One region of the Polaromonas sp. DSP2-3-2b2 genome, then DNA from elsewhere that is predicted to be linked to it. Evidence: predicted binding sites of a transcription regulator. Region 1 holds the regulator's gene; the other holds the start of a gene.
What was found. Region 1 encodes sigma-54, which starts transcription at its own class of promoters, with help from an activator protein. Its sites were predicted from a motif close to TGGCANGNAANCTGCTTT; they were not measured.

Region 1 (4,212 bases):
GCACGCCGTCCTTGCACAGCTGGTCCCAGCCGCTGGCGGCGATCATCGCGGCGGCCAGCGTTTCCTTGAGCGGCGCGTCGCCCTTGTCCTCGCGCCAGCCGCGCTTGAACAGCGGCTCGCCCGAGGTGTCGATGTACACCGTCACGGTGTCGGTGGTGAGGTGCACATACACGCGCACGTCGGGCCAGCGGGTATCGACGCTGGGGCGCACGTCGTTGAACTTGTGCCGGAAGCGGTCGGCAATCGCGTCCTTGATCTTGAGCGCGGCAAAGTTCAGGCTTTGCAGCGGGCTGTGCTGGGCGGTGATCTCGACCTTGAAGGTCTGCGCGGGCGTGAACCAGATTTCCCAGGCGACGCTGGCCGCCGCGTTGTACAGGTCCTGCTCGCTGCGGTAGGTGCCGTGCTGCAGCTCGATCAGCACGCGCTGGGCCAGGCGGCTGTGCAGGTTGAGCTGCAGCGCTTCGCGCCACGAGCCCTGCAGCTGCACGCCGGCGCGCCAGGCCTTGCCCTCGATGCCGGTGATGCGCCGGACTTCGGCGGCCAGCAGGTTCTCGACGCCGGCGGCGCAGGGGAGGAAGAGTTGGAGTTGGTTCATAAGTTATCTCACTGTGCTGGGCTGATTGTGAGGAGCCGCAGCTTTGTTGGGTAGAACCCGTATCTACATCAGGGCGAACGGATAAAGAGCGAACCACACGCAGTGGCAAGGATGCAGCGTGTCGCTCCCCACCAGCAGGGGCCGCGGGACTGGCTTTGCCAGACCGCAGGCGCAGCGGCCCCCTCGGGGGGGCAGGGAGTTACGCGAAGCGAACGACCGTGGGGGCAACATCACAGCGCTTTGCGTAAATTCGTGGGCGCGATGCGCAACGCCTCGCGGTATTTGGCCACCGTGCGGCGGGCGCATTCGATGCCTTGCTCCTTGAGCATTTCGGAAATCTGGCTGTCGCTGAGCGGCTTTTTCGGGCTTTCGATTGCTATGAACTGCTTGATCAGCGCGCGCACGGCGGTGCTGGACGCATTGCCGCCGCTCTCGGTGCCCAGGCCCGAGCCAAAGAAATACTTCAGCTCGAAGGTGCCAAACGGCGTGCCCATGTACTTGGCGGTGGTGACGCGCGAAATCGTCGATTCGTGCAGGCCCAGTTCGTCGGCGATCTCGCGCAGCACCAGCGGCCGCATGGCGAGCTCGCCGTGGGTGAAGAAGTTTTTTTGCCGCTCGACGATGGCGTTGCTGACGCGCAGGATGGTGTCGAAACGTTGCTGGATGTTCTTGATGAACCAGCGCGCTTCCTGCAGCCGCTGCTGCAGCGCCTGGCCGCCGCCCCGGCCGCCGTGCTGGCGCAGGGCGCTGGCGTAGATGTCGTGGACCCGCAGCCGGGGCATGACGTCGCTGTTGAGCGTGACCTTGAAGCCCCGGCCGGCCTTGACGACGATCACGTCGGGAACGATCAGGTTGCGCTCGACATTGGCAAAACGCCGGCCGGGCTTGGGGTCGAGCCGGGCGATCAGGCCAATCGCGCCCTTGATGGCGTCTTCGGGGAATTTGCACAGGTGCGACAGGCGCTTGACATCGCGCTTGGCCAGCAACTCCATCGGCTGCTGGCAGATCGCCATGGCGGCGCACGACTCCAGGCTGTTCTTGCACTCAAACAGTTGCAGTCGCAGGCATTCGGCCAGGGTGCGCGCGCCGACGCCGGCAGGCTCCATGTGCTGGAGCAGTTGCAAGGCGATGGCGAACTGCTCTTCCAGTTCTTCGGCCTGCTCCGGGTCGCCGCTGGCCAGTCCGGCGGCGAGCGACGCCAGGCTGTCTTCGAGGTAGCCGTCGTCGTTGAGCGACTCGATCAGGAAGTGCAGGGCGGCGCGGTCGAGTTCGGACAGGCGCAGGCCGAGCGCCTGCCGGTGCAGGTGGTCTTGCAGCGACTCGTGCGCGCCGGTCAGGTCGGACGCTTCGGCGTTGCTGTCGTCCAGGTTGTTCTTGCGCGCTGGTGCGTCGCCGCCCCATTCGCTGTCGTCGGGCGAAGACTCGACCGAGCCATCGCCTTCCCAGCTTTCTTCCAGCGCGGCCTCGGTGCCGGCCTCTGCTGTGGTTTCAGACTCTTTTGATGCGCTTGCGCTTGCTGTGTCTGCGCTTACAGCTATTGAATCCGTAGCAGACTCGAATTCGCGGCTGTCCTGGCTGACCGGGGTGTCGGTCTGGTCCAGGCCAAATTCCTCGCGCGGCGCGCTGTCGTCCGCCAGTTCGAGAAACGGGTTTTCATCGAGCATCTGCTCGACTTCCTGGCTCAGCTCCAGCGTCGAGAGCTGCAGCAGCCGGATCGACTGCTGCAGCTGCGGCGTGAGCGCCAGGTGCTGCGAAACGCGCAGTGAAAGTCCTTGTTTCATGACTGGCGCATCACATCTTGAAGTGTTCGCCCAAATACACCCGGCGTACCTCGGTGTTGTTCACGATCTCGGCCGGCGTGCCGTTGGCCAGCACATGGCCGTCGCTGATGATGTAGGCGTGATCGCAAATGCCCAGCGTCTCGCGAACGTTGTGGTCGGTGATCAAGACGCCGATGCCGCGCGACTTGAGAAAACCGATGATGCGCTGGATCTCGATCACGGCAATCGGGTCGATGCCGGCAAACGGCTCGTCGAGCAGGATGAAGCGCGGCTGGGTGGCCAGGGCTCTGGCAATCTCGACGCGGCGGCGCTCGCCGCCCGACAGCGACAAGGCCGGCGAGTCGCGCAGATGGTCGACGCGCAGGTCCTTGAGCAGCGCATCGAGCCGCGACTCCAGCTCGGCGCGGCCCAGCGGCTTGCCGGCGGCATCGCGCTGCAGTTCCAGCACGGCGCGAACGTTTTCCTGGACTGTGAGTTTGCGAAAGATCGACGCTTCCTGCGGCAGGTAGCTCAGGCCCAGGCGCGCGCGCTTGTGGATCGGCATGTGCTCGACCGGCTGGCCGTCGATGGAAATCTCGCCCGCATCGGCGCGCACCAAGCCGACGATCATGTAGAACGAGGTGGTCTTGCCCGCGCCATTCGGGCCCAGCAGGCCGACCACCTCGCCTTTTTGCACCGACAGCGACACGTCCTGCACCACCAGGCGGCTGCCGTAGGACTTTCGCAATCCGTGGGCAACCAGGCTGCTGGACGTGTCGAGGCGAACCGCGCCCTCCTGCGGAGGTATTTTTTCAATCGCTCGATTCATGGGGTCAAGGTGCTTTCGGGGCTGCGCCCGTGCCCAGCGTGGTGCTGGGGCGTAAAACGGGCGCCGGTCCGCCGGCTGGCGGGGCGGCGGTGGCGCCAGACACCGTGCCGCGCGGCGACAGCATGGCGCGAACCCGTCCGCCGGGATTGTCGGCGGTGCGGGTTTGCGCGCCGGCGTCGACCGTGAACACATCGGTGTTGTTGTCGTACACGATCAGCCCGCCGGTGGTTTCGTCGCTCAGCGTCGCGCCCTTGAAGCGGCGCACCACGGCGCGCTTGATGAATTTCACCAGGTCGGCGCGGCTGTCGTATTCGATCCGCTCGCCTTCGCCTTCGATGTACTCATCGACGCCGTCGCGCTTCTTGCGGTAGTAGGCCAGCTTGCCCGGCGCCGCCGTGGCCACGGCCAGCTGGTAGCCCTCGGGGTCCTGGCTGACCTCCACCAGTGCGCCGCGGATGATGGTCGTGCCCTTGGTGATGACGACATTGCCGGTGAACACGCTGGTCTGCTTGAGGTCGTCATAGCGCAGGGCATCGGCCTCGGCATTCATCGGCTTGTCGCGGTCGGCCTTCTCGGCTGCAGCGGGCAGCGCCACGCCTGCGGCGAGGAAGGCCATCAAGAGGAAAGAACAAAAGGAGCGTTTCATAAGGCACGAATCTTGCAGCTATGGGTTCTGCCATTGTAGCCACGCCGGTCGCAAGAATCGCAGGAGCGCGCAAACAGAGTTGCATGACCTGGACGGCCCATTGCAAAGTTTTCCTGCCCTGGCTGTTATTCCAATTCGCGTTGGAAACGGTCATTTCGTTGCGTTGCCAGGCACTTCCTGCGAAACATCATGGCTGGACGGCATAACCGGCGGCCAGCGGAACACTAAAAGTTCTTTCCTGTCGGCACGCGTTGCGACGAAGCGTGCCTTTCCTTCGCAAGACGCGCTGCACCGGGCAGTTCCTCCCACGCGGAGTGCTCTGCCCAGCGTGCGGACCGTCGCTAGTTGCAGAGCAAGGCGCATCATCATCTGGTTGTGTGGG
Region 2 (4,212 bases), on a different contig from region 1:
CCAGGAACTGGTACACCTCGGGGATCGACAGCAGCCGGCTAGACCGGATGGCGTCGCGCACCGCCTGGTGGCCGTGGTCGGTGCAGCCGCACATGGCTTTCAGCTTGGGCGTGGCCGAGTAGTCGCCGCCTGCGGTGAACATCAAGATCTGCTCGACCAGCCCGGTGCACGAGCCGCAGCTGGCGCTGGCCTTGGTGTGCTTGCGCACCTCGTCAAGCGTAAAGAGGCCTTTGTCTTTGATGGCCTTGCAGATTGCGCCTTTGGTGACGCCATTGCAGCCGCACACTTCTGCGCTGTCAGGCATGGAGGCGGCCTTGTTGTGGCCCTCATGGCCCACGTCGCCGATGTTGGACTCGCCAAACATCAACTTGTCGCGGATTTCGGCCACGCTGCGGCCGTCGCGCAGCAGCTTGAAGTAGTAGCTGCCATCGACCGTGTCGCCGTACAGGCAGGCACCGACCAGCTTGTCGTCCTTGATGACCAGCTTCTTGTACACGCCGCCGAACGGGTCGCTCATGATGATTTCCTCGGCGCCGTTGCCACCCATGAAATCGCCGGCGCTGAACAGGTCGATGCCGGTGACCTTGAGCTTGGTCGAGGTCAGCGAGCCGGTGTAGCGGCCGATGCCAAACATTGCCAGGTGGTTGGCCAGCACCTTGCCCTGCTCGAACAGCGGCGCCACCAGGCCGTAGGCGATGCCCCGGTGCGCGGCGCATTCGCCGACGGCGTAGATGCGCGCGTCGGTCGTGGTTTGCAGGGTGTCGCTCACGACGATGCCGCGGTTCACATGCAGGCGCATTTTTTCGGCCAGCGCGGTGTTGGGGCGGATGCCGACCGCCATGCAGACCAGGTCGGCCGGGACTTCAGTGCCGTCCTTGAATTTCACCGCCCTGACGCGGCCATCTTCTCCGCCAACGAGCTCCTGCGTCTGCGCGCCGATCAAAAATTGCATGCCGCGTTCGGCCAGCGACTTTTGCAGCAGCTTGCCGGCCACGTCGTCGAGCTGGCGCTCCATCAGCCAGTCGCCCACGTGCACGACGGTGACTTCCATGCCGCGCTTCATCAGGCCGTTGGCCGCTTCCAGGCCGAGCAGGCCGCCGCCGATGACGACCGCATGCTTGTAGATGGCGGCCGCGTCGATCATGGCTTGCGTGTCGGCAATGTCGCGGTAGGCCAGCACGCCTTTGAGGTCCTTGCCCGGAATCGGCAGGATAAAGGGGTTGGAGCCGGTGGCCATGATCAGCCGGTCGTAGTCGGCGCTGACGGTTTCACCCAGTGCGTTGGCGGCATGCACCACGCGGCGCACGCGGTCCACGCTCGTCACGGTCCAGCCGGCGTGCAGCGTGATGTGGTTGTCCGTGTACCAGGACCAGTCGTTCAGCACGATTTCATCGAGCGTCTGTTCGCCGGCCAGCACGGGCGAGAGCAGGATGCGGTTGTAGTTCGGGTGCGGCTCGGCGCCGAACACCGTGATGTCGTAGAGCTCCGGCGCGATTTTCAGCAGTTCCTCCAGCGCACGCACGCCGGCCATGCCGTTACCAATCATTACCAGTCTGGATTTTTTCATCGTGAGCCCCGTAGGCAGTTCGCAAAAACAAAAAAGGCGTCCACACGGGTAGCAAAGCCTTAGCCTGCTGCTTCCGTGGGGACGCCATCGTCCTGTCTGCCCAATCCGCCATTGCACCGGGCCTACACGCCGCCAGCATTGGCAGCGGCGATATTTATGCAAGGGTTGTGCCATGTATTTTTATTTCACTATTAATGAATGAAAAGTGCTGTTTGCGCACAGTGGGTAGGCATGAGCAGCTATTAAAAAAATAGTGTTGACCAGCGTGGTCAACCCCTTGCGTGGTGCATCGGCGCCTTGAAATTGTGCGTTGCACCATGCCGGTGGAGGCGGGCGCGCAAGCACTGGGAGCACACCGGTTTTCCCATGCCGTTTTTGTGCGTTCATTCCGCCTGCAAGTGGCCTGCAAGTTTTCAATCTCAAAATCAGATGCTGCGGGTTGCAGGCCTCTTGCATTGCCTGTGCATATGGCCCGAAACTCGCATGCTCATGTGCATTGTTTTAAGAGGGAGCTACCTATGACCGCTGTTGCCGACATTCTCAAAGCCAAGGGCGAAGCCATCGTCCATACGATCGGGCCGAACGACTCGGTCTTCGATGCGCTGCAGCGCATGGCCGACAAGCGCATTGGCGCCTTGCTGGTCATGGAAGGCGAGCAGATTGTCGGCATCGTCACCGAGCGCGACTATGCCCGCAAGATTGCGCTCAAGGGCCGCACTTCGGCGTTGACGCTGGTGCGCGACGTCATGACCACGTCGGTGATGTTCGTCAAGCCCAGCCAGACCAGCGAGGAATGCATGGCGCTGATGACCGACAACCGGCTGCGCCACCTGCCGGTGGTCAAGGACGACCGGCTCGTCGGCCTGATCTCTATCGGCGACTTGGTCAAGGACATCATTTCCGAGCAGAAGTTCGTCATTGAGCAGCTTGAGCACTACATTTCCGGCCAGCGCAGCTGACCGGCGTGCCTGATCTGGCGGCCTGAACCCTTGCCGGCTCAGGCCGTCAGTTTTTCCACATGCGCCTGGCGCGTGTACAAAAAGTCGATCACCGCCTTGCGGTAGTGCAGGTACTGGGTGCTTTCAGCCAGTTCCACGCGGTTGCGCGGGCGCGGCAGGTCCACGCTCAGCACTTCGCCAATAATCGCCGACGGGCCGTTGGTCATCATCACGATCTTGTCGCTGAGCAATACGGCTTCATCGACATCGTGCGTCACCATGACCACCGTGCTTTGCGTGTTGGCAACGATCTGCAGCAGCTCGTCCTGCAGCTTGGCGCGGGTCAGCGCATCGAGCGCGCCAAAGGGCTCGTCGAGCAGCAGCACCTTGGGCTCCATCGACAGCGCGCGCGCAATGCCGACGCGCTGCTTCATACCGCCCGAAATCTCGCCGGGCCGCTTTTGTGCTGCGTCACTCAAACCGACCATGGCCAGCACCGCATCGGTGCGCGCCTTGAGCTGGGCCTTGCTTTCTGTCGCTGAAAACACGCGCTCGACCGCCAAATAGACATTTTCAAAGCACGTCAGCCACGGCAGCAGCGAATGGTTCTGGAACACCACCGCGCGCTCCGGGCCGGGGCCGGCGATTTCGCGGTTGGCGCACAGCAGCACGCCCTGCGTCGGCATCGTCAGGCCGGCAATCAGGTTGAGCAGCGTCGATTTGCCACAGCCCGAGTGGCCGATCAGCGCGACGAATTCGCCCTTGGCGACTTTGAGATTGACGTTCTGCAGCGCGCAGAACGGGCCTTTTTTGGTCTTGAAGACCTGCTCGACGCCCTGGATGTCGATGTACTGGGGATTGACGGAGGTGTTCATGGTCATGTTCCTTGGGTAGGTCGGCAGCTCAGCTCTTGACTTCTTCAAACGTGAACGCCGTGGCCAGCTTGATCAGCGCGTATTCCAGCATCAGGCCGACGATGCCGATCACGAAAATCGCGATGATGATGTTCTTGACGTTCAGGTTGTTCCACTCGTCCCAGACCCAGAAACCGATGCCGACGCCGCCGGTCAGCATCTCGGCCGCGACGATCACCAGCCATGCCGTGCCCACGGCCAGGCGCACGCCGGTCAGCATGTAGGGCAGCACCGACGGGAACAATATCTTGGTGACGATCTTCCATTCGGACAGGTTCAGCACCCGCGCCACGTTCATGTAGTCCTGCGGCACGCGCTGCACGCCGACGGCGGTGTTGATGATCATGGGCCAGATCGAGCAGATGAAAATCGTCCAGATCGCGGCCGGGTCGGCGCCCTTGAACACCAGCAGGCCAATCGGCAGCCAGGCCAGCGGCGACACCGGCCGCATCAGGCTGATCAGCGGGTTGAACATGTGGCTCAAAAAGGTGAAGCGGCCAATCAGGAAACCAACCGGAATGCCGACGATGGCCGCCAGCCCAAAGCCCATGGCCACGCGCTTGAGCGACGACAGCACGTTCCAGCCGACGCCCTGGTCGTTCGGACCGTTGCGGTAGAACGGGTCGCTGAACAGCACGACGGCCTGCAAAAACGTGTCCTTGGGCGACGGAATGCTGGCCTTGGTGGCGATGGACACCACCTCCCAGATCGCCACCAGCAGGGCCAGGCCGAGCAGGGGCGGCAGCACGCGCAGCCACAGTGCCGAGAAGTCCCGCTGCAACCTGGCCGCCTG

Region 2: a site for sigma-54 is predicted at 1,723-1,740, ahead of nirB (nitrite reductase large subunit NirB). Genes of this name have one in related genera too.

The regions. Positions count from the first base shown of each region.
Region 1 is NZ_JAFCTH010000023.1:6,265-10,476, forward strand. Features, by position in the region: gene ACP7AD_RS15685 (THUMP domain-containing class I SAM-dependent RNA methyltransferase) at 1-595, opposite strand, end outside; gene ACP7AD_RS15690 (RNA polymerase factor sigma-54) at 826-2,376, opposite strand; gene lptB (LPS export ABC transporter ATP-binding protein) at 2,387-3,184, opposite strand; gene lptA (lipopolysaccharide transport periplasmic protein LptA) at 3,189-3,830, opposite strand; gene ACP7AD_RS15705 (hypothetical protein) at 4,196-4,212, opposite strand, start outside.
Region 2 is NZ_JAFCTH010000002.1:256,136-260,347, reverse strand. Features, by position in the region: gene nirB (nitrite reductase large subunit NirB) at 1-1,567, opposite strand, end outside; gene ACP7AD_RS03175 (CBS domain-containing protein) at 2,086-2,526, shown strand; gene ACP7AD_RS03170 (ABC transporter ATP-binding protein) at 2,565-3,380, opposite strand; gene ntrB (nitrate ABC transporter permease) at 3,409-4,212, opposite strand, start outside.